2 regions of the Streptomyces sp. NPDC048290 genome follow, and region 2 is predicted to be linked to the other one. Evidence: riboswitches for the same ligand, from Rfam matches in the RefSeq annotation. Region 2 holds a riboswitch; the other holds the start of a gene.
The links. A riboswitch is a leader RNA that binds a small molecule or an ion and turns the genes downstream of it on or off. The one in region 2 is predicted to bind glycine.
Positions count from the first base shown of each region.

Region 1: linked by a shared signal. The riboswitch ahead of gcvT (glycine cleavage system aminomethyltransferase GcvT) and the one ahead of gcvP (aminomethyl-transferring glycine dehydrogenase) in region 2 are both predicted to bind glycine.

Region 1 covers NZ_JBEZLM010000010.1:33,605-37,005, forward strand. The annotation lists gene glyA (serine hydroxymethyltransferase) at 1-408, opposite strand, end outside; gene gcvH (glycine cleavage system protein GcvH) at 424-804, opposite strand; gene gcvT (glycine cleavage system aminomethyltransferase GcvT) at 948-2,075, opposite strand; glycine riboswitch at 2,230-2,323, opposite strand; gene AB0D49_RS18810 (AAA family ATPase) at 2,579-3,247, shown strand.
Region 2 covers NZ_JBEZLM010000014.1:9,603-13,003, reverse strand. The annotation lists gene gcvP (aminomethyl-transferring glycine dehydrogenase) at 1-1,431, opposite strand, end outside; glycine riboswitch at 1,601-1,696, opposite strand; gene AB0D49_RS24100 (PRC-barrel domain-containing protein) at 1,810-2,178, shown strand; gene AB0D49_RS24095 (DNA polymerase IV) at 2,489-3,401, opposite strand, start outside.

The DNA of each region.
Region 1 (3,401 bases), on a different contig from region 2:
CAGCCGCATACCGTGCGTGAGGTGCCCGCCGTGCGCCAGGTCCAGGCCGAGGATCGTGTCCCCGGGCTGGGCGATGGCGAACAGCGCGGCCTGGTTGGCGGAGGCGCCCGAGTGCGGCTGCACATTGGCGTACTCGGCGCCGAACAGCTCCTTGGCCCGCTCGATCGCCAGCCGCTCGGTGACGTCGACGTGCTCACAGCCGCCGTAGTAGCGGCGCCCGGGGTAGCCCTCGGCGTACTTGTTGGTCAGCACCGAGCCCTGCGCCTCCATCACCGCGACCGGCGCGAAGTTCTCGGAGGCGATCATCTCCAGCGTGGACTGCTGGCGGCGCAGCTCGGCGTCGACGGCCGCGGCCACCTCCGGGTCGAGCTGGTGCAGCGGGGTGTTCATGGTGTTCTCGGCGGTCATGGGGTGGACGACTCCTCAGCCGGCGGAAAAGGCGGTGTACGCGTCGGCGGAGAGCAGCTCGGCCGGCTCGTCGGTGATCCTGACCTTGAACAGCCAGCCGCCCTCGAAGGGGGCCGAATTCACCAGCGCCGGGTCGTCCACCACGTCCTGGTTGAACTCCGTGACCTCGCCGGTGACCGGGGAGTAGAGGTCGGAGACCGACTTGGTGGACTCCAGCTCGCCACAGGTCTCACCGGCGGTGACGGCGGTCCCGACCTCCGGGAGCTGGGCGTAGACGACATCGCCGAGGGCGTTCGCGGCGAACTCGGTGATGCCGACCGTGGCCACACCGTTCTCGTCGGTGGCCGACAGCCACTCGTGTTCCTTGCTGTAACGCAGTTCCTGGGGGTTGCTCATGGCCTGAATTCTCCTGTACGGGTGTGGCGGGTGAGGTGGTGGGGGAGCGGGGAGGGCGCCGGTGACCGGCGCGAAGCCTTCCGGCGGGGCAGTGCGCAGCGCCCCGCGTCGTGCCCGGCGGCCCGCGTCGGACGCCCGCGGACCTACTTCTGGCGCTTGTAGAACGGCAGCGCGACGACCTCGTACGGCTCCTGGCTGCCGCGGATGTCGACCCCGACCCCGGCCGTGCCCGGCGCGGCGTGCGCGGCGTCCACGTACGCCATGGCCAGCGGCTTGCCCAGGGTGGGGGAGGGGGCGCCGGAGGTGACCTCGCCGATCACCGTGCCGTCCGCGACCACCGGATATCCGGCGCGCGGCACCCGGCGGCCCTCGGCGATCAGCCCGACCAGGACCCGCGGCGGCTCGGACTCGGCCCGCTTCGCCGCCTCCGCCAGGGCCTCGCGCCCGACGAAGTCGCCGTCCTTCTCGAACTTCACGACCGGGCCGAGCCCGGCGTCGAACGGGGTGAGGGCGGCGGTCAGCTCATGCCCGTACAGCGGCATACCCGCCTCCAGGCGCAGGGTGTCCCGGCAGGACAGCCCGCACGGCACCAGACCGACCGGCGCCCCGGCCTCGGTCAGCGCCTCCCACAGCGCCACCGCGTGCTCCGGCCGCACGAACAGCTCGAAGCCGTCCTCGCCGGTGTAGCCGGTCCGGGCGATCAGCGCGGGGACGCCCGCGACCGTGCCGGGGAGCCCGGCGTAGTACTTCAGCCCGTCCAGATCGGCGTCGGTCAGCGACTTCAGGATGCCGGGGGACTCCGGGCCCTGGACGGCGAGCAGCGCGTAGGCGTCCCGGTCGTCCCGCACCTCGGCGTCGAAACCGGATGCCCGCGCGGTGAGCGCGTCCAGCACGGTCTGGGCGTTGGAGGCGTTGGCGACGACCATGTACTCGGTGTACTCGGTCTCCGCGAGCCGGTACACGATCAGGTCGTCCAGGATGCCGCCGTCCTCCTGGCAGATCATGGTGTAGCGGGCGCGGCCGACCCCGACGGCGGCGATATTGCCGACCAGGGCGTAGTTCAGCAGTGCGGCGGCCTGCGGGCCGGTGACGGTGATCTCCCCCATGTGGGACAGGTCGAACAGCCCCGCCCGGGTCCGGACGGCGACATGCTCGTCCCGCTCGGAGGCGTAGCGCAGGGGCATGTCCCAGCCAGCGAAGTCGGTCATGGTCGCGCCCAGCGAGCGATGCAGGGCATCGAGCGCGGTACGACGGGGTGCGGCACTGCTCATCGGTGGATCTCCCAAGGCATGACGGCAAGCATGACGGCGAGGCGGGTCCTCCCCATCTGTCATCGGAACCTGAGAGGTTCGCCATGACCACGGACGGGTCAGGCTTGCACCTTGGGTGGAGCCACTGCGGCAGCGGCCCGCTTTTCAGATGTGCCTCGCCCGCGCGGTACGGGGCCTGAGAGATTCAAGGGAGGGACTTGCTCCTTCGGCGCCCCGGTGGTGACCGGGGACTCTCCCGCGCGGATTCAAGCGGCCGGTATGCAGTTAGGCGCGGCCATCATTGCACGCATCCGCCCGGCACGGCAGGGGGAGGCTTCCTGGCGGCGGGGCAGGTTTGGGGGGCCGTGCTCCATGGGCACGCAGTGTGGGCACGGAGATCGAAAGCTCTCTGTAGCAGGCTTGTTGCGCGATGCGAACGGAATGACGAGACACCGCGAATTACCTTCTCTTTACACTCGACGGGGAGGGGACCTCGTGAACCGCCCCAGGGGAGGACGATCACGGTGAACAGGACCACGGCGTACGCGACCGGCACGGGCGCCGCACTGCCCGGACAGCCGGCCGCGCCGGCCCGCGAGACCTGCCCCCCACTGGCCGCCCCGGTGGTCCGCGATCTGCGCGACCGGGCCGGCCGCAGCCCCCACGCCCTGCTCTTCGGCCCCCGTGACCTGGTCGTGGTCACCGGTCTGCCCGGCAGCGGCAAGTCCACCCTGATGCGGCGCACGGTGAAATCCGCCCGCATCGACTCACAGGACACCCGGGACCGCTGGGACCAGCGCACCCCGGGCCTGATCCCCTACACCGTCTACCGCCCCTTCGTCCGGATCGCCCACTACGCCGGGCTGCGCCGCGCCCTGCGCTCCGGCGAGGGGGTCGTCGTGCACGACTGCGGGACCCAGGCATGGGTGCGGGCCTGGCTGGCCCGCGAGGCCCGGCGCCGCGGCGGCCGGCTGCACATCCTGCTCCTCGACGTCACCCCGGAACAGGCCCTCCAGGGCCAGCGCGAGCGCGGCCGGGGCGTCTCCCGCTACGCCTTCCGCCGCCACCGCGGGGTCGCGGCGCGGCTCCTGCGCCGCGTCCAGAAGGGCCGCCTGCCCCACGGCTGCGGCTCGGCGGTCCTCCTGGACCGCGACGCGGCGAACCGCCTCCGCCGGATCGGCTTCACGGGGTAGAGCCAGGTTCGGGGGCCCGCCCCCAGCGCCGGGTTCGGGGGCCCGCCCCCAGAGCCGGGGTCGGGGGTGGCTCGGCGGGAGGGCCCGGCGGGCTCCGGGCCTGGGCGGCGAGCGCGGGAGTGCTCTGGCGTTCCGGCCGGTCCGGGGCGCCGGA
Region 2 (3,401 bases):
GTGGGCGAGGAACTCGTCGCTGCGCAGCGCCCCGTCCCCCAGTACGTCCCCGGTCCCGGCGTCCAGCGCCTCGATGTCGGCCTCGACCCCGAACGCGTTCCACACCGCGCCGAGCTGGGCCCTGGTGGTCGTCTCGTCGCAGGCCAGGGAGATGTGGTCGGCGTCCACGAGCCGGACGTTGACCCCGTTGTCCCGCGCGGCGGCGGCGATCCGCGCGGCCCGGCCCTCGACCCGGACGGTGAGCGTGTCGAAGTAGGCGCCGTGCACGACCTCCACGCCCCCGGCCCGCAGCCCGGCGGCGAGCAGCGTGGCGTAGCGGTGGGTGCGCCAGGCGATCGTCCGCAGCCCCTCGGGCCCGTGGTAGACCGCGTACATCCCGGCCATCACCGCGAGCAGCACCTGCGCGGTGCAGATGTTGCTGGTCGCCTTCTCCCGCCGGATGTGCTGCTCCCGCGTCTGGAGCGCGAGCCGGTACGCCTTGTTGCCGTCGGCGTCCACCGAGACACCCACCAGCCGTCCGGGCAGGCTGCGCGCGAACTTCTCGTGCACCGCCATGTAACCGGCGTGCGGCCCGCCGAAGCCCATCGGCACTCCGAACCGCTGGGTCGTGCCGACCGCGATGTCCGCGCCCAGCTCCCCGGGCGACCTCAGCAGCGTCAGCGCCAGCAGATCCGCGGCGACGGTGACCAGCGCCCCCCGCTCGTGCGCCTGCTCGACGACCTTCCCGATGTCCCGGACGGCCCCGGAGGCGCCCGGGTACTGGACGAGCACGCCGTTGATCTCCCGCCCGTCCAGCGCGGCGGGGATGCCCTCACCGAGATCGGTGACGACGACCTCGACCCCGGTCGGCTCGGCGCGCGTCTGGATCACGGCGATGGTCTGCGGCAGCGCGTCCGCGTCGACCAGGAACAGCCCCTTCTTGTTCTTGCCCATCCGCCGCGACAGCGCCATGGCCTCGGCGGCGGCGGTCCCCTCGTCCAGCAGCGACGCCCCGGACGTGGGCAGCCCCGTGAGGTCGGCGACCATCGTCTGGAAGTTCAGCAGCGCTTCCAGCCGCCCCTGCGAGATCTCCGGCTGGTACGGCGTGTACGCCGTGTACCAGGCCGGGTTCTCCATGACATTGCGCAGCACGACCGGCGGGGTGAACGTCCCGTAGTAGCCGAGCCCGATCATCGAGCCGAGCACCTGGTTGCGGTCGGCCAGCGAGCGCAGTTCGGCCAGTACCTCGGCCTCGGTGCGCGCCCCCGGCAGCTCCAGCGCCCCGGCGTTCTTGATGACATCGGGCACGGCGGCGGCGGTCAGCTCGTCCAGGGAGCCGTAGCCGACCTGCGCGAGCATCTTGGCCCGCGCCTCCTGATCGGGGCCGATGTGCCGCTGCTCGAAGGGAATCCCCTGCTCAAGCTCGGAGAGCGGAATGCGATGGGCGGTCATTGCGGAGGGCCTCCTGGTCTGACGCGACCTTCGGGGGGCACCCCGACGCGGGTACCCCTGCGGCCTCCCCCTCTGTCATCTCGACCTGAGAGCTTCACCGGGCGCCGGCCCGGCTTTCACCGTCGGTGAGAGCGGACGCCATCGGCACCGCCCTGCTTTCCAGAGTGACCTCGTCCGTGCGGTACGGGGGCCTGAGAGATTCCGGGGAGGATTTGCTCCTTCGGCGCCTCCGGATCTTCCCGGAGGACTCTCCCGCACAGGGTCAGCAGCCGCTGTCAGCCTACCAGCGCGGTCCACGAACGGACCTTCGAGTGGCCGCCCGCCCCAATGTGCTCTTTCGTAGTGCTTACGGATGAGTTGCGACGATGTGGAGGGACCGTGCAGACCGATATCGATCCTCGCAACCTGATCGGCCGCAAGGCGTTCGACCGCAACGGCACCAAGATCGGCACGATCGACGAGGTCTATCTCGACGACGCCACCGGTGTGCCCGAGTGGGCCGCCATAAGGACGGGCCTGTTCAGCCGGGACGCCTTCGTGCCCCTGGAGCCCAGCGAGCTGATCGAGGGCACCCTGCACGTCCCCTTCGACCGCGCCCTGATCAAGGACGCCCCCGACTTCGGCGTCGGCCGCCATCTCTCCCCCGAACAAGAACTCCAGCTCTACCACCACTACGGCCTGGACGTGACGGGCCCGCCCCCACCGGACCACGACTTCGGCAAGGTGGCGGGCCAGGACGACACCTGACCCCCGGCCCACCCGAGGAACGACCCCAGCCCGCCCGCGCCCGCCCCTCTCCGCCCCCGGACGACGACACCCCGCAGCCGGGGGCACACACTCCGACACCGGCAGCCAGCGCACAGGGCACAGCCCGTAGCGCACAGCAGGGCACAGGGCCCAGCCCGCAAGCCGCAGCCCGCAGCCCGCAGCCCGCAGCCCGCAGCCGAGGGCACTCGCTAGCCAGCCCCCAGGACCACTCTCCCGGTCGAAGCACCGACCCCGAAGAACACGCGCTCCCCACCAGCACCTTCACCCACCCCCGAAAGCCCCCAGCCGGTCACCCCCGCACGGCCCCGAACCCGTCACCCTCACGACGGTCCACCCGTCTCCCGCCGCCGCCCCCGTCGACCGCCTCGTCATCCACCCGTTGATCCACCCCAGCGTCTCCCCCCGCCCCCACCGGGAACCCCGCCTCGGTCAACGGCAACGGCTCGGCAGGCTCCAGCTCCGGATCCCCGACCCGGAACGTCCGTACCCGTCCCGCCACCTCCGACCCCGGCGTCTCGAATCTCACGGTCACCCGCCCCAGCCCGCTCCCCTGCACCCAGCCGTGCCCGTACTCCGTGTGCCGCACGTCGTGCCCGGCGGGCCACCGCCGCTCCCCCTGCACCTCCGTCTCCTCGCGGTCCCGCTCCTCGACATGCTCCTCGGCGTGCTCGTCCGCCAGCTCCCCCGCGGCCTGGGCGAACAGATCCTCCTGGGTGAAGTCGGCGAGCCCGCTGACCCCGACGCCCAGCAGCCGAACCCCTCCCGTGGTGTCCACGGAGTCCAGCAGCCGGGCCGCCGCCTCCCGTACCACCGCCGGGTCGTCGGTCGGCCCCCGCAGCGTCTCGGACCGGGTCAGCGTGGAGAAGTCGTACCGCCGTACCTTCAGCACGATCGTCCGCCCCGACAGTCCCGCCCCGCGCAGCCGCCGCACACACCGGTCCGCCAGCCGCTGCACCTCCAGCTCGACCCGCACCCGGTCATGGATGTCCACGTCGTAGGTGTCCTCGACGGACACCGACTTCGTCTCCCGCTCGGCGACCACGGGCCGCTCGTCATGGGCGAGCGCCATCGCGTACAGCGCGTGCCCGTGCGCCTTCCCCAGCAGCCGTACCAGCTCGTCCTCACCCGCCTCGGCCATCTCGCCGACCGTGGTGATCCCGGCCCGCCGCAGATGGTCGCCGGTCGCCGGGCCCACCCCGGGC